DNA from 2 places in the Paraglaciecola sp. 2405UD69-4 genome. Region 2 is predicted to be linked to the other one. Evidence: predicted binding sites of a transcription regulator. Region 2 holds the regulator's gene; the other holds the start of a gene.

Region 1 (16,641 bases), 270 kb from region 2:
TTGAGGGAGAACATCAACCTCTTCTGCAAAGCACAGAACTAGAAATTGCCCTTGAAACAAATATTGCAGCCCTTACTAGCCAATTAGCTGGCGCGAGTAACTTGTATCATCAAATAGCTCTGCTGACCCAGTTAGTCGCATTAACTTCTATCAACCATGATATTGAACTAGATGGGAAAAAACGTAAGTTATATGAACTCATAGAAGAGGTACATGCCCATGCTGGCCGTTTAAGGCTATGGTCAGTGTTACGTCAAGCTACTGGTTTACAAGGTAAGAACGTTGGCGAGATAGATCTAGCAGTCGGCGATCTACTAGTAGCACAAAAATTTATACAAGTAGGTCGTTCATATCATGATGACTCAATTATCACTCGACCACTAAGTGATGATGAGTTACTCGATAGAATCAAAAAATACTGCCGTGAAGATGTTCGAGACCAAGTTTTAACCCAAGAAGTATTGCTATATCTTGGTCTTTTAATCAAATCTCGCCCTGAGTTATTCAGCGAACTATTAACACTTAGAGTCAGTCAGCTCATTATCTTACTAACAAGCCAAATTGTCAGAACTGAAAAAGTCACGGCAGACCAAGCTTATGAAACCTTAATGAACCAGTCACCTTGTGACATTCAATCTAGACTGGAGTCTGTACTTGAAGACTTCCAAATCTTGGCAGACTTACCTCAAAAAATGGAAACGCTTCATGCTCAAGGTAATAGTCAATCTTTAAATTGGAAACAAAATTTAGGGCTAGATGAATTAGCCGTTCCAGAAGAAGGATGGTTAGCTTGGAGACAACATCAAGGTATTATTGACCGCCGTTCGAGCCAGTTTTTGGCAAAAATTTGGAAAATTTTGCACCACACCAGTGGCTTAGTTATCGGTAACAAGTTAGATAAACGTAACCGGATATCCAGCAGTATAGTATTAAGTGATATGACAGAGGGCGAACAAGCTTTTGCCTTACTAATAGAACACATGCTTAACAACATACAGGCCGCTGAATATCGACAGCTAACCATTGAGGCGCTGGAAGCTTTAGCAAGCTTTTTTGAACAAAATCCAAGTTTGAAAATTGATGAAGCCATAGTAATAGACGTAACCATCGGTCATGCTGTTAACCTAGCTCATATAGACAAATACCCAGACCACCAAGCTAACTATGATGAGCATAAGACACAAGCATGGGAGGAGTTCTATGCTCAAGCCCCGTCAAAAAGCACTAGCTTTATCATTTCGGCCTTAAGTCACCTATTAACTGTTCGTCCTAACGAAGCAGCTGCAATAAGTAGCTAATGAAAATAGGCTACTTATAAACAAACCTGGCTTATGGCCAGGCTTGTTTATTTAGCAACTGAGTTCACTTAGCTAAAATTTAAGAGGACTAATGCGCACTATAAATCCGGAATATCTCTGTGGTAAGTAGAGCCTTCAACGAAAAATGGTGAAGTAATTAACATGTCAGCGGTGGCCATATTACAAGCAACAGGCAGGTTCCATACTGAACATAAACGCAAAAGGGCTTTTACATCTGGATCGTGAGGTGCTGGGTTTAATGGATCCCAGAAAAAGATTAGGCAATCTAGTTTTCTCTCAGCGATTAACGCGCCAATTTGCTGATCACCACCGAGTGGGCCACTCTTAAAACAGTGAATATCTAAATTCAACTCTTTTTGTAACAGGCCTCCAGTGGTTCCCGTTGCCACCAACTTATGTTTACTCAACTCTTCTTTATGGGCCAAAGCCCACTTGATTAAATCTGGTTTCTTGTGGTCATGGGCGACCAAAGCAATGGTTTTTTGCATCGATTTCTAAGCCTTACATTTTAGGTTTGTAAAAAAGGGTAACAAGATAAAAGCATTAAACCTACAGTTTTTAAAAACACACCTTACCTATCATTTGCTGCAGTATAGTTACTGTAGGGTTAACATAGTCTAAAGATATAAATTCATCTGGCTGATGAGCTTGTTCAATACTTCCGGGCCCTAACACAATAGTGTCGCATCCAAGCTGGTTAATAAAAGGGGCTTCTGTAGCGTAATTTGCACTTTGATATTTTTTACCGGTTAATCGCTCAGCTAAAGCTAAAATGTTTTGTTCGTCCCTACAGGCAAAAGCTGGCGCACTAGGGTACATCAAATCCAAACTCAAACGATTAGGGTATTTAGAGAACACTGGCGCTAATGCTTCGTCTATTAAAGCCAATGCTTGCTCGTCAGGTAAAGCTGGAACAGCACGCAAATCAAAATTAAGGCTACAATGTCCACAAATACGGTTCTCGCTGTCTCCTCCATGTATATGGCCTAAATTCATAGTGACATGGGGCACTGAAAAACTATCATCATGATACTTAGCTCTAAGCTTTGTCTGTAAGTCCATCAATTGGCCAATCGCCTGATACATAATTTCTACTGCATTCAGTCCCTTATCTGGGTCGCTTGAATGACCAGATTTACCCTGTATTTTAAGGCTTTGTGCAATGTGACCTTTATGTTTATATATAGGAACCAGCTCTGTTGGCTCGCCAATAATCGCCATGTCCGGTTTAATTAATTGTTGCTGGGCAAAAAACCTAGCGCCCGCCATGGACGTTTCCTCATCAGCAGTGGCTAAGACATACAGCGGCTTTTGTAACTTTTGCAGGGGTAAGGTTTTTAATGCTTCTAAAATAAAGGCAAAAAAACCTTTCATATCGCAGCTACCTAAACCAAACAATTTGTTATCTTTTTGTTTCATATCAAAAGGATCTGTTTGCCACCTCCCCTCATCAAAAGGCACAGTATCAGAGTGACCTGACAACAATAAGCCACCTTCACCACTACCTAACTTGGCAAGCATGTTAAATTTATTTCGGCTATCAGGAACTTTTTGAATAGTTATTTCAAATCCAAAATCCCTAAACCAGCCTGCTAACAATTCAATTAGTGGTTTATTAGTCTGATCCATTTTTTCATCAAAGGCACTGATAGAAGGGACTTTAATAATAGATTGATAGTGTTCTATGAAAGATAAATTTGGCATAACCACCCACTTAAATAATTATTCACTATTATTGCATAACTATACAATACATGGCATTCTACGCCTATTATAGATTGGTATAGAACACAGATTTAATGTTACTAGTGTCAGTACCTTAACTTATTTTGGTAACGTAACGAATATGCACATCCTAATTTCTATTTACACTTCCCTGCCTAGCTTCGCCAATATTTTGTTTCGACGATAGCCGAAATTGTGGCGTCTAGCTCACTCTTTACTTTAAACTGTTATGTTTTGGTAAAGAGTGATTTTTCTTTTTCCCCTTTTTAAGCAAGTACAACTCTAAGTAGAGTTGATAGAGAGTTTCTAATGTTGAAAACCTGTATTATTGGAGCCAGTGGTTATACTGGCGCTGAATTAGCCGCTATTGTAGACCAGCATCAAAATTTTGAGCTCGCCGGTTTATATGTATCTAGCCATAGTGCTGATGCGGGTAAAACCTTAGGAGAGTTACATCCTAAGTTATTTAATCAAATTACTTTAACCTTACAGCCTATTGATGAGACTAAGCTCTGTGAGCTAGCTGCTGACTTTGACTTGATTTTTCTTGCAACCCCCCATGAAGCCAGCCACAAATGGATGCCAGAACTTACAGGTAAAAAAGCAGTTGTGATGGACTTATCAGGGGCTTTTCGAATTAAAGATAAACAGGTTTTTGCTGATTTTTATGGCTTTGAACATACAGCCGAGAGCTTATTAGATGAAGCTGTTTATGGATTAGCTGATTGGCACCAAGCGCAAATTAGTAAGGCGAATTTGGTGGCAGTACCCGGCTGTTATCCAACAGCTTCCTTAACTGCTCTTAAGCCATTGCAGCAGGCGCAACTCATTGAAGATGGCCACCTTCCTATCATCAATGCTACGTCTGGTGTCTCAGGTGCAGGACGTAAAGCCTCCTTAACTAGCAGTTTTAATGAAGTGAGTTTACAAGCTTACGGCGTACTAGGCCACAGACACCAGCCTGAAATAACTGACTACCTTGGTACACCTGTAATTTTCACCCCCCACCTTGGTAATTTTAAACGTGGGATATTAGCCACAATTTGTGTCAAGACTCCGACAGGCACAACACCAGCCCAAGTAAATGAAGCCTATCAGTCAGCCTATAGCGGTTCATCCATAGTAAGGCTTAGGAATACTTGGCCTAAAGTGGATGATGTGACTCATACCCCTCATTGTGATTTATTTTGGAAACTAGATGAAAAAACAGGGTATTTAATTGTCACTAGTGCAATTGACAACCTTTTAAAGGGTGCTGCTTCACAGGCGATGCAATGTGCTAATTTACGCTTTGGATTCGAATCTCACTTAGGGCTGGTAAATTAATCATGTCAGACAAACAAAAGTTAGTTATTAAAGTGGGAGGGGCATTTATGCAAGCCCCTGAAATCGCAATACAGCTATTAAATACCATTTCCAAATTACAAAGCTCTTACCAAGTAGTTTTAGTTCATGGTGGTGGCACTATGGTTGAAGAACTATTAAGTGCCCTTAGCTTAACCAGTCAAAAAATAGACGGCTTACGGGTTACCCCAAAAGAGCATATGCCTTACATAACAGGCGCATTAGCAGGAACAGCAAATAAACAGCTTTGCGGCCTAGCCATACGCGCTGGTATAACTCCTGTAGGACTGAGCCTAGCCGATGGTAATATGTGTAACACCACAGTGTTACGAGAAGAGCTTGGTTCAGTGGGTACAGTTGAAGCTTCCCAAAGCACTCTTTTAGATGCACTCGCTGATACAGGTATGCTTCCTATTATCAGCTCAATTGGCGCTGACACCTCAGGTAACCTGCTTAATGTCAATGCAGACCAAGCAGCCACTGTTATCGCTCAGCTTCTTAATGCCCAACTGTTACTCTTGTCAGATGTACCTGGCGTACTTGATGCGGAAAAATCTTTAATTGAGCAGTTAGATCAAGAAAAAATCGAACAGCTAATTGAAGAAAACGTTATCCGAGATGGTATGATTGTAAAAGTACAAGCTGCACTAACCGCGGCGACAAGCTTAGGCCGAAGTGTGACTATCGCAAGTTGGAAAAATTCAGAAAAACTACTCGGGCTGTTGCAACAACAAGCAATTGGAAGCAAAATTTCGCCCTCAACAAAAACAACGCACTAAATTCGCAGTAAATATACAAGGTATGATCATGAAAAAAGATCTTCTCTCATTTAAAGATTGGAGCGCAGAGCAATTAACCGCATTGCTTGAATTAGCGAAAACCATAAAAAGCAACCCTAGTGCGTATCGTAATGCGTTAGACGGATTATCTGTTGTCGCATTATTTGAGAAACCTTCACTGCGAACCCGAGTTAGCTTTGATATAGGTATCAATAAGTTGGGAGGGCATTTAGTCTACCTCGACAGCCAGTCAAATAAATTGGCAGGACGTGAAGATGTAAAAGATATGGGAGCTAATTTAGCCTGTTGGGCTGATGCTATTGTGGCCAGAGTGTTTGCTCATAGCACCCTTGAAGAATTAGCCGAATCAGCAAAAGTACCTGTTATTAATGCCTTATGTGACATGTACCACCCTTGTCAGGCAGTTGCTGACTACTTAACTATTAGCGAGCACTATGACGATCTTAGTAAAGTAAAACTTGCATACATAGGTGATGGAAATAACGTCACACATTCTTTAATGTTAGTGGGTGTCGCTTTAGGGTGCGAAGTTATAGTCATTACCCCTAAAGGTCACGAGGTTGACCCACAGATAACCAGTATCACAGAAAAGCGTGCTGCTGAGTTTGGTGGCAAGTTAACTGTAAGTAACGATATTGACGCCGCTATTGGCGCTCACGTGTTATACACAGACACTTGGCTATCTATGGGTGATGATACGCCTCTAGCTGATATTAAAGATACCTTTGCAGGATATGAAATAGACGAAGCGCTAATGAAAAAGACAGGTGCTGATTATGTCCTACATTGCCAGCCAGCGCATAGAGACTTAGAAATAAGCGGAAGCTTGATTGACTCAAAACAATCTTTATTATTCCAACAAGCTGAAAATCGCATGCATGGTCAAAATGCAATTTTAGTGGAATTGTTAGCAAAAGACTTTAAACCGAATTCGTAAATAGCAAACTCACTCTAGTTTGCAAAAAACAAAATAGTGTTAGGTTGTAACAACAAACCTAGCAAAAAAATACACTAACGTAGTATCAAAAAACATTAATAGAGATACTGCTATTAACAGGAAATATCATGGCAATCGCAAAAAACAAACCTATCAAAAAAGTGGTATTAGCTTACTCTGGTGGACTAGACACCTCTGCAATTATTCCTTGGCTAAAAGAGAACTATGACTGTGAAGTTATCGCTTTCGCTGCTGATGTAGGCCAAGGTGAAGAAGAACTTATTGGGTTACACGAAAAAGCAATCGCCACTGGCGCAAGCGAATGTTACATAGTTGATTTAAAAGAAGAGTTTGTTGCCGATTATATCTATCCAACCATTACCACAGGTGCGGTATACGAAGGCGAGTACCTTTTAGGTACATCTATGGCCCGCCCAATTATAGCCAAAGCTCAAGTTGAAATTGCACGTAAAGTAGGTGCAGATGCGCTATGTCATGGTTGTACAGGTAAAGGAAACGACCAGGTGCGCTTTGAAGGTACCTTTGCAGCCTTAGCACCTGAGCTAACTGTTATCGCTCCTTGGCGTGAATGGGACATGGTTTCTCGTGAAGACTTACTAGACTATCTAGCTAAAAGAGACATCAAAACAACTGCCTCAATCACCAAAATATATAGCCGAGATGCAAATGCTTGGCATATCTCCCATGAAGGTGGTGAACTAGAAGATCCTTGGTGTGAACCTACCAAAGGTATTTGGACAATGACAGTTGACCCAGAAGATGCGCCAGATGAAGCTGAACGAGTTCACCTTACATTTGACCAAGGTAAACTCACTAAGGTAGATGGAGAAGAGCTCACTCCTTATGGCGTACTAATGAAACTAAACAAGATTGCTGCCGCACACGGTGTGGGCCGTATCGATATAGTAGAAAACCGTTTAGTAGGCATGAAGTCTCGCGGATGTTACGAAACTCCTGGTGGCACAGTTATGATGGCAGCATACAAAGCCCTTGAGTGTTTGGTGCTTGATAAAGCATCTTTGAAATACCGTGAACAAATTGGTTTAGAGTATTCTCACGTTATGTACGATGGCCGCTGGTTTACTGCGTTAAATGATGCGTTATTGGCCGGTGCCGCAAGCTTTGCACAAAAAGTAACGGGCGAAATAGTGGTTAAACTATACAAAGGTCAAGCCACAGTTGTTCAAAGAAAATCACCCAACAGTTTATACTCTGAAGATTTTGCAACATTTGGTGCAGACGATGTTTATGACCAAAGTCATGCTGAAGGCTTTATTCGTTTATTCAGCTTATCTAGCCGTATAGATGCCATGAACAAAAAAGGCATAGCTTTTAAAAATACAGGGATAGAATAATGAGTTTATGGGGAGGCCGCTTTCAAGACGGTAGCAGCGCCATGTTTAGAAGGGTAAATGATTCATTACCCTTTGACCGTGCTTTAGCAAGTCAAGACATTAGAGGCTCAATTGCTTGGTCAAAAGCTATTTGTAAAGCAGGCGTATTGACACAAGACGAACAACAACAATTAGAAGGTGCTTTGCAGGCTTTATTAGTTAAAGCAGAAGATGGCACCCTAGATTTTGATGCTAGCAGTGAAGAAGATATCCATAGTTTTGTGGAAGCTACCCTTATCGAACAGTTAGGTGATGTGGCCCGTAAATTACATACTGGCCGTAGCCGTAATGACCAAGTAGCCACTGATTTTAGACTTTGGACCCGAGAGCATGTTGATCTATTGGTTGCCGATCTAGAAAACGTAAAAGCCTCGCTTGTTGCTACAGCTAAGCTAAACAAAACAGTGATCTTACCTGGGTACACCCATTTACAACGAGCTCAACCTGTACGTTATCCACATTGGTGTTTAGCTTACGTAGAGATGTTTAAGCGTGACATTAGCCGATTAAAGGACTTACGAGCTCGTTTAAACCAATCTCCACTTGGTTGCGGTGCATTAGCTGGTACAACCTACCCAATTGATCGTCAAGAAATAGCTGACGACCTTGGTTTTGACAGCCCATGTTTAAACAGCTTAGATGCAGTATCGGATCGTGACTTTGTACTAGAGCTGTTATTTGCTGCAAGTACTAGCATGATGCATATGTCTCGTATGGCTGAAGATTTAATTTTCTTTAACTCTGGTGAAGCTGGCTTTATTACCTTAGGTGATGAAGTAACATCTGGCTCATCGTTAATGCCGCAGAAGAAAAATCCTGATGCATTAGAGCTAATGAGAGGGAAATGTGGCCGTGTGTTTGGCAGCTTACAAGGCATGCTAGTGACAATGAAAGGTCTTCCTTTGGCATACAATAAAGATATGCAGGAAGACAAAGAAGGCCTACTTGATGCGGTAACTCAATGGCACATATGTCTATGTATTGCCTGTGAAGTGATAGACAGCATCAAGTTAGACTCAGAGCGCTGTGCAAAAGCTGCCCGTGAAGGTTACGCAAACGCAACTGAATTGGCTGATTACCTTGTTGCTAAAGGCATTCCTTTTAGAACGGCACATGATATTTCAGGTCAAGTCGTATTGGCTGCTTTAGAGCAGAAAAAAGCCATTGAAGAACTTAGTCTAGAAGAGCTTAAAAAGTACTCTGACTTGATTGAAGATGACGTGTACGAAATTCTGCAACTTGAATATCTAGTAGATAAACGCAGCATTTTAGGTGGCACAGGTATTAAGCCCGTAACTGCAGCGTTAGATGCTGAATTAGCCAAAAGTAGCTAAGGACTCAATAGTGGTTGTATCTCATATCGATAGCGTAAAAATTATTCGTAATTCGGCGCCCTACATCAATGCTCACAGGGGTAAAACCTTTGTATTGATGTTTGGCGGTGAGGCCATCGAAGATGAAAACTTTGCCAATATCATCCATGACATCGCGCTATTAAATAGCTTAGGTGTCAGGTTAGTATTAGTACATGGTGCACGACCACAAATTGATGAAAGAGCTCTACTTAGGGGCTTAACACCTCGATTCCATCGAGATGTACGTATTACAAATAAGCCTACCCTAGAGTGTGTAAAAGATGCGGCTGGATCTGTAAGATCCCAAGTTGAAGCACTACTCACTATGGGGTTGGCTAACTCTCCTATGCATGGCTCACAAATAAGAGTGTGTTCAGGAAACCTAGTAGTCGCTATGCCTATTGGAGTACAAGATGGCGTTGACTACGAAAATACTGGGTTAGTAAGACGTATTGATGTAGATGGTATTAACGATCACCTCAACGATGGCTCTATCGTACTTTTACCTCCTATGGGATATTCCGCCACAGGCGAGGTTTTTAACCTTTCACATAAAGATGTCGCCACTAATGCAGCCATTGCATTAAATGCTGACAAGTTAATCTTATTCAGAGAGCAAGACGGTTTGATATCTGAGGACGGAAGGCTACTTAGAAGCATAGAGTTAGATCAAATTAACGACATGCTTACCCAACCGTTTTATGCACCCGAGAAGCAGTTATTTGAAGCCATAATCTCTAGTTTAGAAGCTGGTATTAGCCGTTGTCACTGTGTAAGTTATCGTCAAGACGGTGCGCTATTACAAGAGCTGTTTACTCGAGATGGCGCAGGCTCATTAATATCGCAACGTTCATATGAGCAACTAAGACATGCAAATGTTGAAGATGTGGCTGGTATTTTAAAACTAATCAAACCTTTAGAAGAAAAAGGGATATTAGTCACCCGCTCAAGAGAGCGGCTCGAGCAAGAAATTGAACACTTTATGCTACTTGAAAGGGATGGCATGACCATAGCGTGCGCTGCACTTTATCCCTATACAGAAGATGAAATGGGAGAATTAGCATGTGTCGCTACGCACCCTGATTACAGGGGAGGAAATCGTGGTGAACGGTTACTCGAAGCCATTAAAAAACATGCACAGCAGCAAGGGCTCAGCACCATATTTGTATTAACCACTGTCACAGCACATTGGTTTCAAGAGCAAGGCTTTAAACAGGCTACCCTTGACGACCTGCCTGCTAAAAAGAAGCAACTTTATAACTTTCAACGAAATTCAAAGGTGTTTAAACTAGAGATCTAGTTAACTGACGTTAAGACCTCTTATATGAAGCAGCACTTCTCATTAAACACCCCATTTTGTATCACTGTAATTTTCGTGCTTTTGTTTTCAAGCTGCGATTTGTTTACAGATAAAGCAATTAAGCAAGCTGAACAGTTTATTACCCAGCAAGATATTGATAAAACTACCGAAAATTGGAAAACTGATTTACCCAAGCCTCCCGAACTAAACTTTACTAAGGGAGCAACTTACCTTTGGAAACTATCGACAAGTCATGGGGATATAGAGATCACCTTTATGCCCGAAATTGCTCCTATGCATGTCTCTAGTACAATTTATCTTACAACTTTAGGTTTCTATGACGGTTTAGTATTTCACCGCATTATTCCCGGCTTCATGGCTCAGGGGGGCGATCCACTAGGAACCGGGAGAGGTAATCCAGGTTACGCTTATTCTGGTGAGTTTGATGCTAATACTAGGCATACAGAAGCAGGTATGCTCAGCATGGCAAATGCAGGCCCAAACACCGACGGAAGTCAGTTTTTTATTACTTTTGCCGCAACCCCTTGGTTAGACGGAAAACATACCATTTTTGGCCAAGTCACCCAAGGTATGGAAGTGTTAGAAGCAATGGAAAATTTAGGCTCGCGAAATGGACGGCCTAGTGAAGATGTATCTATTATCAAAGCTAGTATCGTGACTGATTAGCATTAGAGCCAATATCTATTAACCGCACTTGACTGCTATTTGTTGAGTGCGGATTGCTTCTTCTCCTAGTCACCATAAACTCCCCCTTCCTTTGAAATAACCGCCAGTCATTCAAACGACTGTACCTTATTGTATTAGACTCAAACATAGGCCTAAACTTCATGATAAAGTCTCTTTAAAGGCTTTTTAGGCACTTACATTCTTGCAGGCTCAATTTTGCCCACTGCTAACTTACAGATTAGATACAACCTAACAATGGCATGGCCACTGGCATTTAACGCATTGCTGGTTCAGTCCATGTTATTAATCGACACATTTTTAGTCGCCCCCCTTGGTGAGCTCGCTGTCGCTGCTTTAGGAATAGCCAGCACACTCATTGCTTTTATTCTCGGTGTAGAGATTGCTATCGGCAACGGCATACAGCTACTAGTAGGAAGAGCTTTTGGCTCTAAAAGCCAAGAAGAACTAGCAATAGCCTATTGGTCAGGGCTGGTGATCAATATCTCTACTTCTGTGTTATTTTTCCTTATCTTGACTATTTTCGACACCCATATAATCACAGCCATTACTAACAATGCGGCTTTGATACCTGTAACTGAAACTTACCTATCAATCACTAAATACATAGTCCTCATTACCGCTTATACCCAAGTGTGTACTGCACTATTGAACGGCTGTGGTAAAACCCGAAAGCCATTACAAGGCTTTATGATTGAATTGCCCATCAATGCAGCTATCAGCTACATACTTATAAACGGCATGGCTGATTACCAAGGCCTAGGTGTCGAAGGTGCTGCTTGGGGGAGTCTAATCGCCGTCATAATTAGAGCTGCATTTCTCCATCTAGTATTAAAAACAGACCTCACAATAAACCTTAGCTACCCAGTAAATCGCAAATTATCAGCTGAAATTGGCCCTCAGTATCTTGAAATTTATCCTATTGCTGCAAACTTCTTGGTGCTATCTGTTGGCGCGACCATTTATCACCTTTTATTCGCCCAATTAGACTTATATTCCTTTGTTGCCATCACCCTTATATTTCCATGGATCAGAGCCGGAACTCAGTTTCCAAACTCATGGGCCCAAGCCTCAGCTATTACTATTAGCCAAACATTAGGACAAAAGGATACCCAAAACCTTAGTTTGTTTGTAAGTGCTGCAACAAGGATAGGCATGTGGATTTCTGTAGGGGTTGCATTAGTGTTTATTATATTAAGCTTATCGGTACCCATTATTTATCCAAATATTGCCCTGCAGACACTTAGCGCCATAATAGCTATTGCTTCACTCTTCATAGCCTTACCTATAGTCAGGGCATACAACACAATAGCTGGGAATATTCTAAGGGCACTTGGCCAAAGTAACCTAGTATTGAAAATTCACTTTATTACACAATGGCTAGTAGCATTACCGCTATGCGCAGTGCTGATCATATATCTAGATGCTTCAATTTTCTGGGGGTTTGCCATGATCCCTCTTGAAGAAGTTCTGAAAATTTATTGGTTTTATCGATTCAAAAAACACTATGTGAGTCTTGCAAACAAAAAGCGGGAGTTGTAACTATGAAGATATTGAATGTGTCTTAGCTAAGTGGGCATGAGCCATAGTGAAATAAAACATGCAACAATAGCTAAGTATTGCTTCATAAAAAAACCGATGGTGACAACCATCGGTTTTTAAATAAAACGGATTAAATTAAAGTCTTTACTTTATTTAACGCCAGCAATTGCTTCTTTAGCTAGTTGAGTAATTTTATCCCACTCGCCGTTTTCCATAGCGTCTTCTGGTGCTAACCAAGAGCCGCCACAACAAGCAACGTTAGATAATGATAAATAGTCATTGTAGTTGCTAGGGCTGATGCCACCAGTAGGACAAAATGTGATTTCTGGGCATGGACCGCCAATTGCTTTAAGCGCTTTAACACCACCAGATGCTTCAGCAGGGAAAAACTTAAGGTGAGTATACCCAAGGTCTTTAGCTGTCATAAGTTCAGAGATAGAAGAAATACCAGGTATAAGTGCAATACTTCCTTCATTACCTGCTTTTAATAAATCAGTTGTTAAACCTGGGCTAATCGCGAACTTAGCACCAGCGTCAATCACTTGTTGTAATTGCTCGCGGTTCGTAACTGTACCAGCACCAATTACTGCTTCAGGTACTTCTTTAGCGATTTTAGCTATAACGTCTAAAGCCGCGTCAGTTCTTAACGTTACTTCTAAAACCTTAATACCGCCCGCAATCAAAGCTTTGGCTAGAGGCACAGCATGCTCTACGTTTTTGATAACTAAAACCGGCACCACTGGCCCCTGGCTGAATATTTCTTCTGATGTCATTTTCCAATTTTTTGTCATTGAATTTTAACCTTTAAAATTTTGATTTAAGTAGGCCATAGCTCCAATCAAACCATGATCGGGCTCGGTAATAATGAAAGTGGGAATACCAACAACATAGTCTTTAAATCGACCTTTTGCTTCGAAACGCTCACGAAACTCACTTTCTTGAATAAACTTGGTGAAACGGGGGGCAATGCCACCACCAATATACACGCCACCACGTGTTCCCATATTAAGGGCAAGATTTCCTGCAAAACTACCCAAAATTTTGCAGAATTGGTTCAAGGTAGCCAGGCATAATGCACAGCTACCATTGAGAGCTTTTTCAGTAATTTCAGCTGCGTCTGACAAGACTGCCTCTGAACTTTCATATTCTGATAGTGCTTGATAAATTTGCACTAAACCACGGCCGGATAATACTTCTTCGGCCGATGCATGACCTAATTTTTTGGTTAAAAAACGAAGGATAGCAATATCAAGCTCATCGACTGCAGCAAAGTCTACGTGACCGCCTTCACCATCAAGAGCTAACCATCCGTCATTAACTGGTGCTAGATGTTTTACACCTAGACCAGTACCGGGACCGAATACCGCTATATTCTCATTTTCCTGAATGACACCTGCCCCAACTTGATACTTTTGCGCATCTGTAAGAACAGGTACTGCATGAGCTACAGCTGTAAAATCATTGATGACACCTAACCAATTTAGGTTTAATTGCTGCTTGAGTTCGCTGATTGAAAAATCCCAGTGACTGTTGGTCATCGAGATATTGTCACCAGTCACGGGGCAAGCTACTCCTAAACATCCAGCGGTAAAAGTAACATCCGAATACTCAGAAAAATAAGTATTAATAGCATCTGTAATAGTGGCAAAGTCTACACATAGATACTTTTTAATATCCTTTACTTGCTCATTTTCTACTTGAGCGATACGAATATTTGTACCGCCAACATCAGCAACAAACTTCATACTTAATCCTGACCTAGAAATAAAGAGCAAGCACCTTGCTCAGCACCTGTTAAGGTAGTTCGAATGGCAGCAAACATCTCCCTACCCATTCCAACCTGATGGCTTGCGACATCTGTCACTTTCGCTTCACGTTTGCTCAAGTCATCATCAGACACTAGGACTGACATAACACCACTTGCTGTATCTAGTTCAATCATGTCGCCGGTTTGTATTTTTGCTAACAAACCACCTTTCAAAGCTTCCGGAGTCACATGAATAGCAGCAGGTACTTTACCTGATGCACCCGACATACGACCATCGGTTACCAACGCCACTTTAAAGCCTCGGTCCTGTAATACAGCAAGAGGCGGCGTTAAACTATGAAGCTCTGGCATACCGATAGCTGATGGGCCTTGGAAACGCACCACAACAACACAATCTTTATTTAGCTCGCCAGCTTTGAACGCTGCATGGAGTTCAAATTGGTCTTCAAATACAACAGCTGGAGCTTTAATGTGGCAATTAGGATCACGAAGCGCTGAGGTCTTCATTACCGCACGGCCTAAGTTACCCGATAATACAGATAAACCACCATCAACTTTGAATGGCTTCTCAACCGAAGCGACGACTTCTTTATCGTATGACTCTGTCGGCCCATCTTGCCATATCAATTTACCATCTTTGATTACAGGCTCTTGTGTATACTGCTCAAGACCATCACCACAGATAGTTTTTACGTCATTATGGAGTAATCCAGCATTTAGTAACTCTCTAAATAACAGTGCCATACCACCAGCGGCAGTAAAATGGTTAATATCTGCAGAGCCATTTGGATATATTCTAGTTAATAGAGGAACAACCCTTGAAATATCCGCAAAATCATCCCAGTTGATGATGTATCCCGCTGAGCGAGCAACTGCAACTAAATGCATGGTGTGGTTAGTTGAACCACCAGTGGCAAGCAAGGCAACTAGCCCATTTACAATCGCTTTTGCATCAACAATATGTCCCATAGGACGATAGTTATCACCTAGGTCGGTAATACGCGTGATTTGCTTAGCAGCTGCATCAGTTAAAGCATCTCGCAAAGGCGTGCCTGGATTAACAAAAGAAGACCCGGGTAAATGTAACCCCATAGTTTCAACTACTAATTGGTTACTGTTTGCTGTGCCATAAAAAGTACAAGTACCGGCTGAGTGATAAGACTTAGACTCTGCGTCTAACAATTCTTCTCTGGTTGCTTTACCTTCAGCATAAGCCTGACGTACTCGCGCCTTTTCTTTATTTGGAATACCAGATGGCATTGGACCAGCAGGTACAAAAATACTAGGTAAGTGACCAAAGCTAAGGGCTCCCATCAATAAACCAGGGACAATCTTATCGCATATACCAAGCAACAAATTGCCATCAAACATATTGTGCGACAAAGAAATAGCTGTAGCCTGAGCAATAATATCTCGACTCATCAAGCTAAGATCCATACCAGGTGTACCTTGGGTAACACCATCACACATTGCAGGAACACCGCCCGCAAATTGTGCAACACTGCCTACTTCACTTACGGCTTTTTTAAGAATTGCCGGATATTCTTCATATGGCTGATGGGCCGACAGCATATCATTGTATGAAGAGACAATAGCGATATTCGCTTTTGTCATACTTCGTAAGTCGGCTTTATCTTCGGTACCACAAGCTGCAAAGCCATGGGCTAAGTTTCCGCAAGATAAAACACCACGATGAGGTCCTTCACGGCGAGCTGCATCTATTTTATCTAAATATGCTTTGCGAGTATGTTTACTTCGCTCAACGATTCGTTCTGTGACTTCCTGAATGGCAGTGTTCACAATTTTCTCCAAAAAAACTAAAAGTGGTTAGAGCTTAAGCCTTAGTTAAGGTGCCCACATCAATTCTACGTCAGCATTATTTAACACTGCACGAATAGGCATCTCTAATTCATTGTCACCGCCCAAAGCAACATCTAAAACGTCTTTTTTACCTTCGCCTGTAAGGTGTAAAAATATTTGCTTGCTGTTAATTAAAGCGGGCAAAGTCAGAGACATTCTTTGATTAGGAGCGGTAGTCGGTTGTACTGCGATATACGACTGACCAGAATCTAAGTCTAAACCTTCAGATATTTGCTCTGAACATGGGAATAAAGAGGCTGTATGACCGTCTTCGCCCATACCTAAAATAACAACATCAAATGGCCTGTGAATATCTTGCAAGTTGCTTGAACATTGCTGCACAGCTTCATTTGCATCAGCATGATGGGTTTTCAAAGGGAAGAAATTAGCATTAGCAGCATTATTGATCAGAAGCTTTTCACGGAGCATTTTCTCATTTGAGGCATCATTGCCATTATCAACCCAACGTTCGTCGGCCAAACTAATGTCGACTAAGTCCCAGGCAAGGTTAATTTTAGATAATGCACCAAAGAGTGCTGCTGGCGTCCTGCCACCAGAGACAATCAAACTA
Region 2 (16,641 bases):
TGCTTGCAAGTCAATTAGGATCACATAACTATATTGTTCCATAGTCTGCCCAAAGGTGTCACCCTCAGGTGTAACAAGCACATGAAAGGTTCGCTGCAAAGCACTTTTAGATAAAACCTCTTGTTCAGCTTTTAAAGAAATTACCCGGTCAACGATATAGCGAATATTTTTAGCATCATCAATAAACACTGCATCTTCACTTAATTCGTAATGCCTTAGGAGTGCCTGTATGTCACCGGCAAAAAATCGCTCTGCTGTTTGTTGAAATCCAGCCAAAATCCCCTGCGCTTCAGTAAGCTGGGCATTAACTCGCTTTTCATATTGGTCAACCACGGCAGGCACTTGAATACCAATTAATAACCCGCTACAAAACAACATCAACCTTAAATAGTCTAAACATAGTTTTATCATTATTATACTCACTGACTACACAGCATACCTTTATGGCGCTAAATTACCTTGCTGCTAACTTACTGAACTTCTATAGTAAACAAAAGGACATCTTAGGAGATACGTGTTTGTTAAAATATATCTTAAAATCAGCCAGCGTACTGCTCATAATGAATTCAACTAGCTTGAAAGCAGATGAACTCGTGCTTACTGAAACCCTTGCACCAAGTGTCAGTCAACTCTGCCCTACAGATTTTTACACTTTGCCCTTATATCCAAACCCCAAGTTCTGCCAACAATTTGCGACGACTCTACCTGCAAGCTTGTCTTATTTTGCCGCAAGTGCTCCTAAAGCTACCCGAGACTTTTATCTTACAGAGCTAGGTGAAGCTGAAGACGAGAAGATCTTAAAGGGCAGAATTGTTTTACAATATGCTGACGGTCAAAAAGTTGTTGTTATATCTAAAGACGGAGCAGGAAGCCAAATAGATATACTTGTAAAATCAACAAGTTAAATAATACTCCAAACGTTTCTAACCCTATCCAATTTCCGCCAATCAGCTTTCTAGTTCATTGGCACTTTCTTTGCTTATCCATGTAATAAAACATATTTGTCAAAATACTGACGTTAGCGCGTGGAGAGATCATGGAACTTGGAATTATACTGATGATGTTACTGATAATAGTGGCAGTAGCAGCGATGAAACTTAACGAACCTGGGATAGCTTTTCCATTCAAAAAGAAAGGTAACTTGTTTACCCCAGTTGAGCGTACTTTCTTAGCTTTAATAGACGATGCGGTAGGTAAAGACTATCGAATATTATGTAGAGTGAGAATGAATGATATTTTAAGCATTCGTCAAAGCACCAATAAAAAGACTAGCATTAGCGCCACCACTCGAGCGAGTAGTAAACACTTAGATTTTGTTTTATGTTCAAAGCAAGACATGTCACCCGTTATGGCAATAGATCTTGTCCATATGAAAGGTAAAGACGGCTATAAAAGTCAACGAGACTATTTCGTCAGTGGAGCATTAGATGCTGCCAACATTCCCCATGTAAGAATCAAGGTACGCTCAGGTTATACGGCGGCACAAATTCGTGAGTGTATTCATGCTAAATTACCTAAACCACAGCTGAAACAGTTAAGTCCACCAGCCTCTCAAGGAAAGAGTGCCTTAACCAACGAATTAACCGGCCAGCCTAAACCAACACGTCCAATCAGAACAAATAAAACTGTACCTAGGAATCCAGTGGTTCCAGCCTAAAGTAAATTGCAGATACAAAAAAGCCAGCGATTAGCTGGCTTTTTACTGTGTAAAGCTTGATTAACCTTTAACGAAATCAACACCAAGGGCGATATCGCCACGAAGGCCTTCAATCATTGAAGCTTTAGCGTTTTCTTCGAATTCACTTAACTCACCGTAAGATAAAATCTCTTCTACGCCATTTTTACCTAAACGTACAGGGTGTGAGAAAAATACTGCATCATCACTGTTTGTTTCAACGTAAGTATACTCAACCACATTTTCACCACGCATTGCATCAACAAGTGATAAACAAAAACGAGCAGCAGCTTGTCCCATAGATAGTGTCGCTGAACCGCCACCGGCTTTAGCTTCCACCACTTCAGTACCAGCGTTTTGAATACGAGTAGTTAAACTAGCTACTTCTTCATCAGTAAACTCAACACCTTCAACTTGTGACAATAATGGTAAAATAGTAGTACCAGAGTGACCGCCGATAACAGGTACATGAAGGTTAGCTGGGTTTAACCCTTTTAATTCACCAACAAAAGTTTCTGCGCGGATAACATCAAGTGTTGTTACACCGAATAATTTGTTTTTGTTGTAAACACCTTTAGCTTTAAGTGCTTCAGCTGCAATAGCAACAGTTGTATTTACTGGGTTGGTAATAATACAAGTACAAGCTTCTGGACAGTTATCTGCGATACCGTCAACTAGGTTTCTCACAATACCTGCGTTAATATTAAATAAGTCAGAACGATCCATACCAGGTTTACGAGGAACACCTGCTGGAATTAATACTATGTCACATCCAGTTAATGCATCTGCTAAATCATCTTTACCATAGCCTTTAACTTTAACATCAGTTGGTATGTGGCTTAAATCAACAGCAACACCTGGAACTACTGGAGCAACATCATACAAAGATAACTCTGAACCTGCTGGTAATTGAGTTTTTAACAATAAAGATAACGCTTGGCCGATACCGCCGGCTGCACCTAATACAGCTATTTTCATGATTCTCTCCTGTGAAATACTTTCTGCGTTGCAATAGTTAAACTACTGCTAACGAGGTTGTGAAATACAAGTTTATGCTTGTTTAACGGTTTGTAACTGAATAATTATACAAGGATCTCTTTGTTTTTAATATATACATAAGCTGATGATTATTATTCAACTAAAGAATAAATAGAGCCAAACAGTTCCAAAAAAGTGATCAGAATTACATAAAGGTTATAAGGGCAAATTGCGAAAACCCAAGCAATGCGGCAAAATACTCTAACTAAATATCGAGGGACTTATGGCAAGTAGTAAACAAGACGCGTTAATTAAGGCATTTAAAGACATCTTGAACACCGAAAGTTTCGGATCCCAAGGTGATATTGTCGACGCTTTAAAAACACAAGATTTTGACAATATTAGTCAATCTAAAGTATCTCGAATGTTAAGTAAGTTTGGGGCGGTCAGAACGCGAAATGCTAGAGGCGACATGGTTTACTGTTTACCGCCAGAGCTCGGCATGCCAACGGCCAAAAGCCCATTAAAACAACTTGTACTTGATGTAGTACATAACAACTCTATGGTAATTATCAGAACAAGCCCTGGGGCTGCCCAATTAATTGCAAGGTTGCTAGACTCTTTAGGTAAAAAAGATGGTGTATTAGGAACCATAGCAGGTGACGATACGATATTTATCGCCCCTGCAGATATAAACCATATTGAGGACACTCAAAGCCGTGTTGAAGCACTCTTTGAGAATGTATAAAGCAAGGTTTAGGGCTTAACTTTTATATCAACCCACACTAACCTATGGTCTGATGAACTTTTTCTATCTTTAATGAGTTTGTAAGTCAGATCATCTTTAGTGGGCCAAAATACTCCACTATTTAAAACACCTAACGAATTTGATGGTAAAACATAATCTGCCCTCATTCTCCAAAAAGCAGTGTGTTGCCCAGCATATGAGTTGTTTATAGTGTGTAACTTAGCGCCTTCACTTTCAGGGATAAATGAATCATTTACCCTTGGGTGACTTAGTAAACCTTGAATACCTGCCTTTTCACCGTCGCCCTCTACAGGCGATGCATTTAAATCTCCTACAATTACAAAATGCTTTCCAGAAAAGCCACCTTTAGCACCTAGATCATCATATATATAAGCCGCTTGCTGTTCATCTGAAATATAATCGGTCCAAAAACGGATCTCATCATGGTTCCTTTTACCATTACGATTTTCTGGTCCATCAAATACTGGAGGTGTTGGATGGCTTGCTAAGAGATTAAGGGTTACTCCATTGATATCAATTGGAATATCCCAATGGGATTTTGAAGATAGTCTTAAAATATTTTGCGCAGCTTGGTTAAAATAAGCTTCGCCAGACTCATCTTTTATACTAGTTAAAAGATTATTTGGCATATCTTTCCATAAGAATGTTTGGAAAGTACGAACGTCACCTTTTAGGATTGGGAATTTACTTAAAACTAACATCCCATATTGACCAGGATATGCTCCAAAACCAAATGCATCTCCATGGGAGCCTGAAGCAACACCGTCTTTATCTAAGTCTAGCCCTGAGTCTAAACCTGTATTTACAGGTGCAGAATAAAAATAAGGGTATACCGCAGCTTGAGAGCCGTTCTGTGGCACGGATAAATAATTATCTATAAACGCTCTAATATCAGTTACTGAGCTAGACAAGTAGTCAAACTCATTGAGTAAAATGATATCCGGTTTATTACGCTGAATGATTTCAGCAATATTCTGTATTTGTGAATGGCCACCGCTAGCCAGGTGAATACTTAGTTCATTGCCACTAACGTTTTCACCCTGCTGCACATAATTACCCGCTTCCATACTCACGTTAAAGGTTGCCACACGAATATTCTGCAGCGTACTAGTTGAGTGACACCCAGCTAAGCAAACCATTATATACAAGCCTATAGTTATTCGATTGAACATCGTATTACCTTTTAATTTACGACTAAATAAAAAAGCCGGCTCAAATGAGCCGGCTTTTAATTCAGTATTTAACTAAAGATTAAAATCTGTAGCTAATTCCTACACGAGCTTCCCAAAGTGATGCATCACCTTGACGGCTCTCTGGAGAAGAAGTGCCAACAGTAGCAGTATTGAAAGATACTTCTTCTAAGATTCCCCAATCATCATTAAGGAAGTTAGTGAAGTTATCAATCGTAAAGCTAAGAGTTGCCGAATGATCGTCTTTAAACGCTGGAATTTCCTGTCTAATAGCGATATCAGCTTTTGCCCACCAGCCACTTTCTTCGCCGTTACGCTCATTACCAATAGGCAATACATTATTGCTATCTAAATAAGGCGTGAATCCAAATACAGCATTACTATCACTAAATGATAAAGTTCTGCTATATGGACGGCCAGATTGTGCCAATGCATACATGTTGAAACGTGTATCTAAACCATCAAACAACTCAACTACATAACTAAAATCAGCAGTGAAGCGATGTGCGATATTCCAATCAGATAACGAAGAGACATCTTCATTAGGGTTAGTAAATGCACGGTACTGATAGTTAGAGAATGCAACAGAGCTAGTCATAGGCTGTACATCTTCAGAGTGGTTGTAAGTATAACCAGCTACTACGCGTACGCCGTTATCCCAAGACTTTTCTAATGTACCAGTTAGTGAATAAGAAGTTGACGTTTCACCAGAGTTAGTTAACTCAAAAGCTGCCAATCTGTTACTTTCGTAAATAGCATAACCTTCATCAGTTGTACCAACTTCATCTAAATGAGCAGCCAAGATCATTGCTTGGTTTTGGGTGAATGATACTAAAAGGTCAGCATTTAAAATAAAGTCTGACTCAGTAACATGGGTAACACCTGCAGATAATTTCCACTCGCTTGGCATTTCAAAGTCAGGGTCTAGATAGTTCAACTCAAAGTTTGAACCTTCACCGGCAGAAACTGCAGCATCTAGCTCAGAAGGAATGGCATAACCAGGACCTGCAGTCACACCTTCTTCACCGTTAACCCAAACAATATCATCATCAAATAAGCTGCGCGAACCGTCTGTATAACCGAAGTCACGACCACGAGCTCCTACTTGTGTAGTATTAGAACCTGAGTAGTTATTAGACATCCAAACGTTCGGGTTACCACCAGAGAATAGACCTAAACCACCGCGGATTTCTGTACTGTCACTTACTGTATAGTTTAAGCCGATACGAGGTTGTAATAAGGATACACCATCTAAGTTAGCTGAATTTGAGAACCCATAATCAGCGACAAACTCAGCATTCTCTTCAGGATTATCTGAAGAAGTGATCCAGTCGTAACGTAAACCAGCAATAACTTTTAAATCATCTGTTAAATAAAATTCATCTTGTGCATAAACAGAGTGAGAAGTGTAACCCCAGTTTGCAGCTGCATCATCTAAATCCCCAGATATCGCGTAGTTATAGTAAATAGCATCAGCAAAACCATTTTCAAAGTTTTCTATACCGTCGAAACGAATTTCAGTTTCACTATGCTGCACGAACAAGTTGAATATATCTAAGCTATCACTCTCATAACCAAATGTAGCAGTATGGCCATTATCAAAATAGTAGTTACCACGCAATAAGATACTAGTTGCATCCCAATCTAGATCGTTAGCTTGACGGCTATCATCTGAACCGATATAAACGTCAACATCATCAGTTTCAATACGGATCTCACCAAAGTCGTTACCACCAATTGTCCCGTCTCCACCAATAGAGTTTTGACGGTTATCTAACTCAGTACGAGATAAACGGATTTCTGTAGAAAATTTGTCTGTCCAATCAGAATAGAGCACACCCACATAAGATGTTAACTCAGCACCACGCTCATATAGGTGGTTAGAGAATTCAAATTCATCTGAATCACCATCAGATTGAGCAATATTGTTACCATCGTTATAGTTGTAAGTAAATGAAGCACGGTGTTGTTCGTTAATATTCCAATCAATTTTAACTAGAAGCTTTTCATCTTCATTAGGTAAACTTGAAGGTATAGAACCAGGATCATAATCATATAAGTCATTGGCTATACGTACAATTTCATCTAACTCATCTTGAGTGATGTTAACTTCATCTACAGCACCAGATCCAATCGCACCACGGTCAAATAAATTAGCACCTTCAAGTTTTTCGTATGCAGCAAAGATGAAAAGCTTATCTTTAATAAGAGGCGCGCCAACTGAGAAGCCGTAACGTTTTTCAGTATAATCACCAATATTTACAGCATCACCTTCTAGTGAATCACCACGTAAGCTGTTACTTCCATAATCGAAGAAAGCTGTACCATGTACTTCGTTAGTACCAGTTTTACTTACAGCACTGATGTTACAAGCTGAGAAACCACCGTAAATTACGTCGAAAGGAGCAATTTCAACCGCTACACCTTCGATTGCATCAAAAGAGAAAGGCATTCTTTCAGTAGGGTAACCGTTTGAATTAAGGCCAAACAAGTCATTCATACGGACACCGTCAACAGTTAAGCTGTTGAAGCGCGGGCTTTTACCCACACATTGAATGCCGCCACTGCCGCCTTCATCTACATATATACGCGGGTCGATACGAACAATATCAGTAATATCACGGTTTATTGCAGGGGCGTTTTGTAAAGTAGAAAGGTCAAAGTTTGCACCAGGTCCAATTTTACCAAATGCTAAACTACTTACTTGAGACGCGGTAACAGAAATACGCTCTACATCTTCTTCAGATTGTAAAGCACGGTTAAGCGGTGCAGTTTCACCTAGACTTAGATAGATATCGCTTATCGTTTGATCAGCAAACTTATCAGAATCAATTTCTACTGTATAAGGACCACCAACACGCAGACCATTTAGGTTAAACGCACCAGAAGAGTTAACAATAGCAGTCTTAACAGCACCTGTTGGAACGTGCGTTACTTTAACTACTGTACCTGCAGCTGGATTACCTTGAGGTCCAACTATTGTACCAGTCATCCCAGAAGAGGTAACTTGTGCCATTGCAGCTGTAGACATACCTACAGAAAGTGCTACTGCAATCGCTACACGATTGAGTTTAGATTTATTGAACATTGTGTGTTTCCTAAGTTTTGGTTTTTCTAAATTTTCGCATATCAAGCATGCTTGGCGTGCACCTTACAGGCTAAATATTTCATTTTTATTTAAACTATTTCTTTATTTTTATATCTAACTAATGCCTTTGGAAAACAAAGGCAAAAATACATCCTATGTCCTATCATCCAATTTACCAGCTCTACTCATACTGAACTTATTCAAAAAAGTAAAAAGCATTTAACACCATTCAACTCATTTTTTTATAATTACTTAAATATCAATAAGTTAACAACAACAAATAAACTTACCTATTGCAATAAATAAGACTAACTGGTGAAATTGGCATTCTTTAATGCAACAAGTAAGTTTAGCTCGATACATTTTGATTACTTTTCTCCACTACAATAGAACAATATTAATCTCATCGATAGTGATCGCTGTTGTAATTATGTGGTCTATTGGAACAAATTTTAATCAGAAAAAAGTATCCGCGATTCCAAATTTAATCGTTGAATATGAAACTTGTTTAACCAGCTCTACCACTAACCATAACACTTTTATTGCATTTGTAATAAACAAGCACATTGCCACCTTGTTACTTGATAAGCTTTGTAAAGATAAAGTAATCAACAATCAATTCGGAAAAATCGAAGTAAGATGGAGCAATAGAGACCAAGATATTATTCAGTATGTAGGCAAAGGGATTGCTCAGCTTGCCTTAGTAAAAGAAAACTTAATGCAAGCTTTTGCAATAGAACAGACTTATGGATATAAAGTCATAGGAACTTATCAAAACTATTCTGCTTATTTTATATCCTTGAAAGAAAAGCCCGAAATAAGTAAACAATACCTCTGGGGCAAAACGCTAGGTTTGTTAGATTACCCAAGCAGTCGCTCGGGTCATATTATTCCTAAAAAAATTCTCAAAGATTTAGGCTTAACCGAACAAAGTATCAATATCACCTATGCCACCAGCCATGAAGAGTTACGCAGTTTATTGGCGTCTGGAGACGTGGATATTATCTCTTCCTATTGGCAACAAGAAGACAGCGAACGCTTTTCTCATAATTATATTACCCAAATAGAAGAAGACGTAAGTGGTAGTAAATGGTATCTGAAAATGGATACAGACAATACAGATCTAGTGTGCGGAGCCCAGAGGATTTTACTGCAGCTAACTCAAGACATGGATTCAGAGTATTACAACCAAATCATTGTCCCTGAACAATGTAATGCCAACAAAGTAGATAGCCAATGACGCAAACGCAGAAGTTATACTTAAAACGTTTAGGTTACTTTTTATTACTTTGGGCTCTGCTACAAGGTGTTTATTCTTCTGCCCACTACTTTCAATACCAACAAGAACAAAGGTTTTATCAACTTAATATCGAAAAACGAATCGCACTCGATATAGGCAAACTACAGCTTGCAAACCCTGCATTAAGTGTAGTGTCTGACAAACCATCGGTTACAATTTATATTAAGCAGCTAAATCAATACTTAGAAAACCAAAGCGCTCCCGCTCGTTTGTCTAGAATTCAGGATGTTGACGTTTTTGTTGATTCGGATTTTACGCTTTTAAACTCTGAGCTAAATCCAGCTAATCAAAAAATCACCTTAGGTTTAGCTTTATTACCTTGGCACTTTTTAACGACTCTCAACCCAGTTGCATTATTATTTGCAATTTTATTATCCGTCTTAGCCTATAAGCTGCAACCTAAAAAGACTGAAGAAGAAAAAGAGTCACTGAAAGCCTCTTCAGCAGCAGTGAGACCTATACTATCGATTAATCTCCACAACAAAACACTATGTCATAGAGAAGTAAACAGAAATGTTAAACTGTCAAATAAACCATTTTGTTTCTATGTTGCACTTTTAGAATACTGCGTTAAAGAACCAGAGCCCTATCTTAGCCAGAGTAAAGATGTTCCTGAAGATATCATTGCTTTAGCTAATAAGTACTTTTATCGATTAATCGAGTTAGGACATACAAAGCGCAAAAGGCCAGACTTCAATACAAATCTAGATAAAACTTTAAGTGAAATTAGAGCTTCTTTAGATATGGTGTTCTTACATCAAACTACAGATAAAAAAATGTTTTACCCACCAAAAGCGCAGGGAGAGGGCTCTAGATCTAAATTACACAATTACGCCCTTGAGCATATAGCCGCAGAAAATTTAGAAATCATTGGAAAATAAAACTACCAAAAGATACTGCTGATTGCTGAAAAATTAAACTAACCATTAATTTTAATGGTATTAGTTTATTGAAAGCAGAGTTCAGGTGCTGACTTTTCCTTGCTTCACTGTTATCTTTCCGACAGTCTTAAATCAATTGTCTGGAGTGGTATGTCTACCCCATTAGTTATTGCTATTTCGGGAGCGTCTGGCTCCGGTAAATCCTTATTTACAGAAAATCTGCTTAAAGAGTTTTCCGAAAAAGGCAAGTCTGTACAAATTTTACGGGAAGATCATTACTATCGCTCTCAAGATCACCTTCCTATGAAGGAGCGAGAGCAAAACAATTACGATCACCCCAAAGCCTTCGAGCATGAGTTATTGGTGCAACACCTAGAAGCTTTAAAGAATTGGGACTCTGTTGATTACCCTAGCTATTGTTATAAAACCCACACTAGGCTTGAGAAAACGGAACGTTTGAAATCAGCTCCGGTTATTATTATCGAAGGTATTATGTTGTTAGCCAATGCAGCGCTACAACCAATGTTTGATATAAAGATTTTTGTCGATACACCTCTAGATATTTGCCTACTACGCAGAATGAAAAGAGATATTGCAGAAAGAGGCCGTACGCTAGAGTCGGTAGCCAACCAGTATGAATCAACAGTGAAACCTATGTATCACCAATTCATTGCGCCGAGCCGCTTTACCGCAGACGTGATAGTGACTCAAGGTGGCGAGAACCGCATAGCGCTAGACGTAATAAAATCACATATTCAGCAAAGCTTATTATAAAAGCTTGTTGTTTCATGCTGCACAAAAAATAATAAAAAAGGAATAAAGTATGAACAGTCTAATTGGCGTAGCTTTAATGTTACTTATCGCCTATTTATGCTCAGCCCACAGGCATGCTATTAATTGGCGCACAGTGGGTGGGGCGTTTGCGATACAGGCTGCAATTGGCGCATTGGTGCTGTATTTTCCACCAGGTATTAGTTTTTTACTATCTTTGACTGGATACGTGGAGAACATCATTAGTTACAGCCAAGACGGCATAGACTTTATATTTGGCCCTATGGGTAATAAGTCTATGGGCTTTATATTCGCATTTAATGTTTTACCTGTCATAGTGTTTTTCTCTTCTTTGATTACCGTCCTATATCATTTGAAAGTTATGACAGTAATTATTCGAGTCATTGGCGGATTTTTACAGTTTTTCTTAAAAACAAGCCGTCCTGAGTCTATGTCAGCCGCCGCAAATATTTTTGTTGGGCAAACAGAAGCGCCATTAGTTATTAAACCATTTATACCTAATTTAACCCGTTCTGAGTTGTTTGCTGTCATGGTAGGTGGCTTAGCATCAATTGCAGGGTCAGTGATGGCTGGTTATGCAGGTATGGGAGTGGATATAAAGTACTTGCTTGCGGCAAGTTTCATGGCGGCTCCCGGTGGGTTATTAATGGCCAAAATTATTATTCCTGAAACAGAAGAGTTCAAAAATGAACTTGACCAGAAAACTGTCGAAGATAATCAATACGCCAATATTTTTGATGCTGCAGCAAGTGGCGCCGCTTCTGGATTACATTTAGCACTAAATGTTGGGGCTATGTTGCTGGCTTTTATAGGCCTTATCGCTTTATTAAATGGTTTAATTGGTTGGGCAGGTGGACTGTTTGGTGCCGGAGATTTAAGCTTTGAAGTAATCTTAGGTTATCTATTTCAACCTGTTGCTTGGGCACTAGGCGTACCTTGGGATGAAGCCAATATAGCCGGCAGTTTCATCGGCCAAAAAATGGTAGTAAATGAATTTGTTGCCTATTTAGATTTTCTTAAGTATCAAGCTGAGTTGTCACCCCACACTCAAGCTATCGTCATTTTCTCTTTATGCGGATTTGCCAATTTCTCATCAATAGCGATATTAATGGGTGGTATAGGAGCGCTAGCTCCCAACAGACGCAAAGAGATTGCACAATTGGGGTTAAAAACAGTCTTGGCTGCCACTTTATCAAATTTGATGAGTGCAGCTTTAGCAGGGTTCTACCTGAGCCTGTAAAATTATTTGTAGATTTGAGTTGAGAGTAAACCATGGAATTAATAGCTGTAGATTATCAGGCGCCAAATGCCGATAAATTATTTGTAGAGTCATTACACAAAACTGGATTTGGTGTATTAAAAAACCACCCTATTAGTCAGGAAAGGGTCACGAGCATATATAAAAATTGGCAAGTGTTTTTTAATAGTGAAGAAAAAAATGAGTTTTTATATAACCGTGAAACCCATGATGGTTTTTTCCCAACTAGTGTTTCCGAGACCGCGAAAGGCTTTAAAAAGAAAGATATAAAAGAATATTTCCACTTTTACCCCTGGGGCCGCTGCCCAGAATCACTAAAACAAGAGATAGCTGACTACTACCGTGATACAAACGCATTAGCTTCTGAACTATTATCTTGGGTAGAGAAATACTCACCGGCTGACATATCTTCTAAGTACACTCAATCTTTATCGAGTATGGTAACTGAAAGTGAACAAACCTTATTACGCATTTTACATTACCCACCTTTAGATGGTTCAGAAGAAGTAGACGCCATTAGAGCGGCTGCACATGAAGATATTAACCTGCTAACTATTTTGCCTTCTGCAAACGAACCTGGTCTACAAGTAAAAGGTACGGGTGATTCATGGATTGATGTGCCATGTGATTTTGGAAACCTTATTGTTAACATCGGAGATATGTTGCAAGAAGCTTCAGCAGGCTACTTTCCATCAACTACTCATAGAGTGGTAAATCCTGAAGGCAGTGATCAAACTAAAGCTCGTATTTCACTTCCTTTGTTTTTACACCCTAACCCAGAAGTTGTTTTATCAGACAGATATACAGCGAAAAGTTACTTGAAAGAAAGGTTAGAAGAGCTAGGTGTTGCCTAGCTCCTATTGCTATTCAAACCACTAAATATAGCAGCTTGTTTACAAGCTGCTTAAAAAGTCCATTTTGCTTTGATATTTTTCTTCATCATGATCACTCACTGCTTTAGTTTTAGCGAGTTTTAGGTAGCGAGCACTTTTTTCTAATTTACCGGTTTCATAATACACTTTAGCAATACCATAATAGCCTTCGTGCATATCTTTATTTAACCCTAGAGCTTTTTTAAAATGCTCTAACGCTTGGCTCCAGTTCCTTTGTTCAATCTCTTGCTCACCTAAACTTACGTGGTAATAAGGATTTTTACTTCTCTTACGTTTAACTTTATGAATGATTTCCTGAGCTTTCTCTTGTTGGTCTGTATGCTTATATAGATAAGCTAGGTTCTCCCAAGCAGTTAGGCTGTTGGGTTCAAAATCAAGGGCTTTCAGGTACGCTTTTTCTGCTTTATCAAAGTAATTATTTTGACGATATAAAATCCCAAGGTTAATCCAAGTGTTATTAAGTCTAGGGTAAGTCAAAGCAGCTTGTTTAAAGTATGCGTAAGCCTTGGAGTAGTGCTTCTCAACTAGAGCATCAGCACCCTTGTTATTGTAGAACATAGCAATAACTGCTTTTTTAGGAATAATTTGTTTTGAAAAAAGTTCTCTTGACGCTTGAGGATCAAAGTCAATTTGAAAACTTCTAGGCCCTAGAGATAACGTATTATTGCGAACATTTGGGGTATATTTAAGATTTATGTGGCCATTTAAAAAGCTATATCCATCCCTTCGGGTCCAATACTCAGGTATAAGTACCTCTTGAAATTTAATATTCAACCCAGCCTCTTGAGCCAAAGCATAAGTCATAATAGACATGGATAAACAATTTGCAGCTCTTTGTAAAAATGTATCGTTTGCCACAGTATTAGCGCTGGCTTGATACAATAAATTTAACTCTGAGCGGTCAAATAAGTTATGCACCAATGCTTGCGCCTTGTCTACTTCGCTGTCAAAAGGCTCTATTGTATCGAAAACAAACTGCTTAGCCTTTGCACCTAAATAGAAAATCTCTGGTTCTGTTTCAATATGGTGATTTAAAAACTCTGGAAACCCCTGATCATAAAACAAAATTGCAGGCGCCTGATTAGAAAAATTTGCTGTCCGTGTGGATTGGCACCCAAAGAGCATGACAGACACCAATAGCGAAAACCAACATCTTTTAGCACTAGATAAAATCAACATATAAACACACCTCATGTTAACATCTAATTAACATTAGCGTTTTTTTATGATCCTCGCCAATCTATTCAACGTGAAAAATGGTGATTCGGCCTAACACGTCGTTATGGAATAGACGAAGTTTAGGCTATAAAAACATCGCCTTGACTACATTTTTATTGCTATTGGTTTTATACCTGCCTTTTACGTAATAGACTTACAGGCATTCTAACTTACCAAAAGTAATTAATATGAAAGTAGCGATACTCGGAGCAATGGATGAGGAAATAACACTTATTCGTGACTCCCTAGAACAGTGCCAAGAACAAACAATTAACCACCTCAACGTATTCACAGGTAAATTGGGAGTGACCGATGTTGTGCTCGTAAAATGTGGTATTGGTAAAGTAGCTGCATCTGTTTCTACCACTGTCATTGTCAATCAATTCAAGCCTGACTTTGTTATCAATACAGGATCTGCGGGTGGTTTTTCGAGCCACCTTAATATAGGTGATATTGTTGTTGCCACAGAGTTGCGGCATTTTGATGCAGACCTAACACACTTTGGTTATGAAATAGGCCAGTGTGCCGGCATGCCTACTCATTTTGAATGTGACAAAAAGTTAATTGATTTAACCTATGAACACGCTAAGTCCATGGATAACCTACAGGTAGAACTTGGGTTAATATGCACAGGGGATTCTTTTGTCGGCAGTGATGAGGCCGCAGCCAAAATAACAGAAAACTTCCCGAAAGCTTGCGCTGTAGAAATGGAAGGCGTAGCTATAGCGCAAAGCTGCCATTTACTAGGTGTCCCTTATTTAGTGATTCGTTCTTTGTCTGACATAGCAGGAAAAACATCTACTGTGTCCTTCCAAACATACTTAGAAAAAGCAGCCAAAAATTCAGCCGAGCTAGTAATGAAAACCATATTAAATCTTAAATAGCGTTTTGCATTATTAACATGACTACTTTAATAGATACACTAGCAAGTGAGTACCTACTATCTATGTGGGTGCTAATATTGTGTGTGTTGATTGAAAAGTTTGTTACTTGGCCAGAAAAATACCACCCATTAAGCCTCTTTAGGTTAATGGCTCAAAGAATGGCAGATAAAGTATTACCTGATAAATCCAGACAAACAAGTCAGCAAAAAATAGCTGGGATTTTAGCGCCAACTACATTATTAATTCCAGTTATCACGGTAATAGCAGTATTTATTTTACTACCCCAATACCCGCTATTTTTTGAAAGTCTAATGCTCTTAGTTGCTTTGAAGTTTCAATACGTCATAACCCAAACAAAAAAGGTAACATCAGCACTAAGATCTGGTAAAAAAATATTAGCAAGACAGATGTTAAGCCCTATCGTATTGCGCGAGACCGATAAAATGTCACCTTTAGGTATGGTGAAAGCCAATATTGAGTCGATTTTTCTACGCTTTTGCTATCAATATTGCGCGGTAATCTTTTGGTACTTGTTGACGGGGGGAGCAGGAGCTTTAATTTATCGCACCCTTTATGAAATGAGCCATAGCTGGAATCCCAAGCTATATAGATTCAAGTACTTTGGATATCCAGTTAGAATTGTAGTTAACATAATGCAATTAATACCAGCTGTTATTGGGAGTTTTTGTATAGTGATTGCCGGCAACCTCACCTCAGGCTTTAAAGCAATGGTCCAAAGAAGAAGTTATAAAAGTGTGCCTATGTTTATATTAAATACTTGTGGTAGTACATTAAATGTATCACTAGGAGGGCCAGCATTTTACGACAAGGTAAAAATACGCATGCCCTTATGTGGGTCAATTAAACAGGTAACCTTAAGTGATAATCAAAAGGCATTAAGTTTGATTAATATTGCTTCATGGGTATTGATGACAGGCTTAATATTAATATATGCGATTTATTTTGCGGCACTGCAAAACTAGTAAGGTTAACTTACTGTTTAGTACATATGGCTAAAATGACTATTTATCGGTATAAATACCAACAGAAAAACACAAAGGCACAGCGCATGTTCAAACAGATTATTTTTTGGTTCATAAGTTGTATTGGCTTCACAGCACATGCCGCAAGCATGACCGAAGTTAATCAAGTCAAAGTGCTTAACGAGGACCCTTCAAGCTATTTTTTAGTGGATGTAAGAACCCCAAAAGAATTCGCTGAAGGGCATGTTCCTAATGCTATCAATATCCCCTTGAGTGAATTATCAACCAGCCTAGAAAAATTCAGTAACCTAGAAAATAAACATATAGTACTGTACTGCCGCTCCGGTTATAGGGCAGGTAAAGCGTCTAAAATGTTGCAACAGCATGGATTTAACAACCTTTATCATCTAGAAGGCGATATGTTAGGCTGGGTCAAGTCTGGGCTTCCCATAGAAAAATAGTAAGAAGAACTAACAGTTTAGGCTCCCTATTAAGAAAACAAGAATCGACTGATACCTATGATTATTACGCTTACCACACCTGCCATGCTGTTTCCGGCTATTTCTTTACTCCTTTTGGCATATACCAACCGTTTTCTAGCTCTTGCTAGTGTAATAAGAAATTTCGATCTGGAAAAAGAAAGCGCTAACGCTAATGCTCAAATAAAAAACTTACGACTCAGGATTCAGCTCATAAAAAATATGCAAGCGGCGGGTATCGCATCTTTTTTCA

The links. The regulator ArgR, encoded in region 2, controls arginine synthesis, uptake and breakdown. The targets are predictions, from matches to a motif close to ANTGAATANNTATTCANT.
Region 1: a site for ArgR is predicted at 3,054-3,071, ahead of argC (N-acetyl-gamma-glutamyl-phosphate reductase). Genes of this name have one in related genera too.

What each region holds. Positions count from the first base shown of each region.
Region 1 covers NZ_JBLIXM010000003.1:362,546-379,186, reverse strand. Annotated here, with positions in the region: gene ACMUMK_RS13875 (glycoside hydrolase family 15 protein) at 1-1,298, shown strand, start outside; gene ACMUMK_RS13870 (methylglyoxal synthase) at 1,397-1,807, opposite strand; gene argE (acetylornithine deacetylase) at 1,878-3,023, opposite strand; gene argC (N-acetyl-gamma-glutamyl-phosphate reductase) at 3,354-4,370, shown strand; gene argB (acetylglutamate kinase) at 4,373-5,167, shown strand; gene ACMUMK_RS13850 (ornithine carbamoyltransferase) at 5,196-6,125, shown strand; gene ACMUMK_RS13845 (argininosuccinate synthase) at 6,254-7,501, shown strand; gene argH (argininosuccinate lyase) at 7,501-8,874, shown strand; gene argA (amino-acid N-acetyltransferase) at 8,885-10,195, shown strand; gene ACMUMK_RS13830 (peptidylprolyl isomerase) at 10,220-10,882, shown strand; gene ACMUMK_RS13825 (MATE family efflux transporter) at 11,099-12,442, shown strand; gene ACMUMK_RS13820 (bifunctional 4-hydroxy-2-oxoglutarate aldolase/2-dehydro-3-deoxy-phosphogluconate aldolase) at 12,592-13,233, opposite strand; gene ACMUMK_RS13815 (glucokinase) at 13,240-14,187, opposite strand; gene edd (phosphogluconate dehydratase) at 14,190-16,010, opposite strand; gene pgl (6-phosphogluconolactonase) at 16,056-16,641, opposite strand, start outside.
Region 2 covers NZ_JBLIXM010000003.1:88,785-105,425, reverse strand. Annotated here, with positions in the region: gene ACMUMK_RS12625 (DUF2937 family protein) at 1-411, opposite strand, end outside; gene ACMUMK_RS12620 (hypothetical protein) at 561-905, shown strand; gene ACMUMK_RS12615 (DUF2726 domain-containing protein) at 1,037-1,657, shown strand; gene mdh (malate dehydrogenase) at 1,718-2,653, opposite strand; gene argR (transcriptional regulator ArgR) at 2,937-3,401, shown strand; gene ACMUMK_RS12600 (endonuclease/exonuclease/phosphatase family protein) at 3,410-4,594, opposite strand; gene ACMUMK_RS12595 (TonB-dependent receptor) at 4,674-7,700, opposite strand; gene ACMUMK_RS12590 (PhnD/SsuA/transferrin family substrate-binding protein) at 8,035-8,940, shown strand; gene ACMUMK_RS12585 (hypothetical protein) at 8,937-9,881, shown strand; gene udk (uridine kinase) at 10,032-10,655, shown strand; gene ACMUMK_RS12575 (NupC/NupG family nucleoside CNT transporter) at 10,705-11,913, shown strand; gene ACMUMK_RS12570 (2OG-Fe(II) oxygenase family protein) at 11,946-12,785, shown strand; gene ACMUMK_RS12565 (tetratricopeptide repeat protein) at 12,825-14,003, opposite strand; gene mtnN (5'-methylthioadenosine/S-adenosylhomocysteine nucleosidase) at 14,231-14,926, shown strand; gene ACMUMK_RS12555 (cobalamin biosynthesis protein) at 14,944-15,909, shown strand; gene ACMUMK_RS12550 (rhodanese-like domain-containing protein) at 15,996-16,370, shown strand; gene ACMUMK_RS12545 (DUF2721 domain-containing protein) at 16,428-16,641, shown strand, end outside.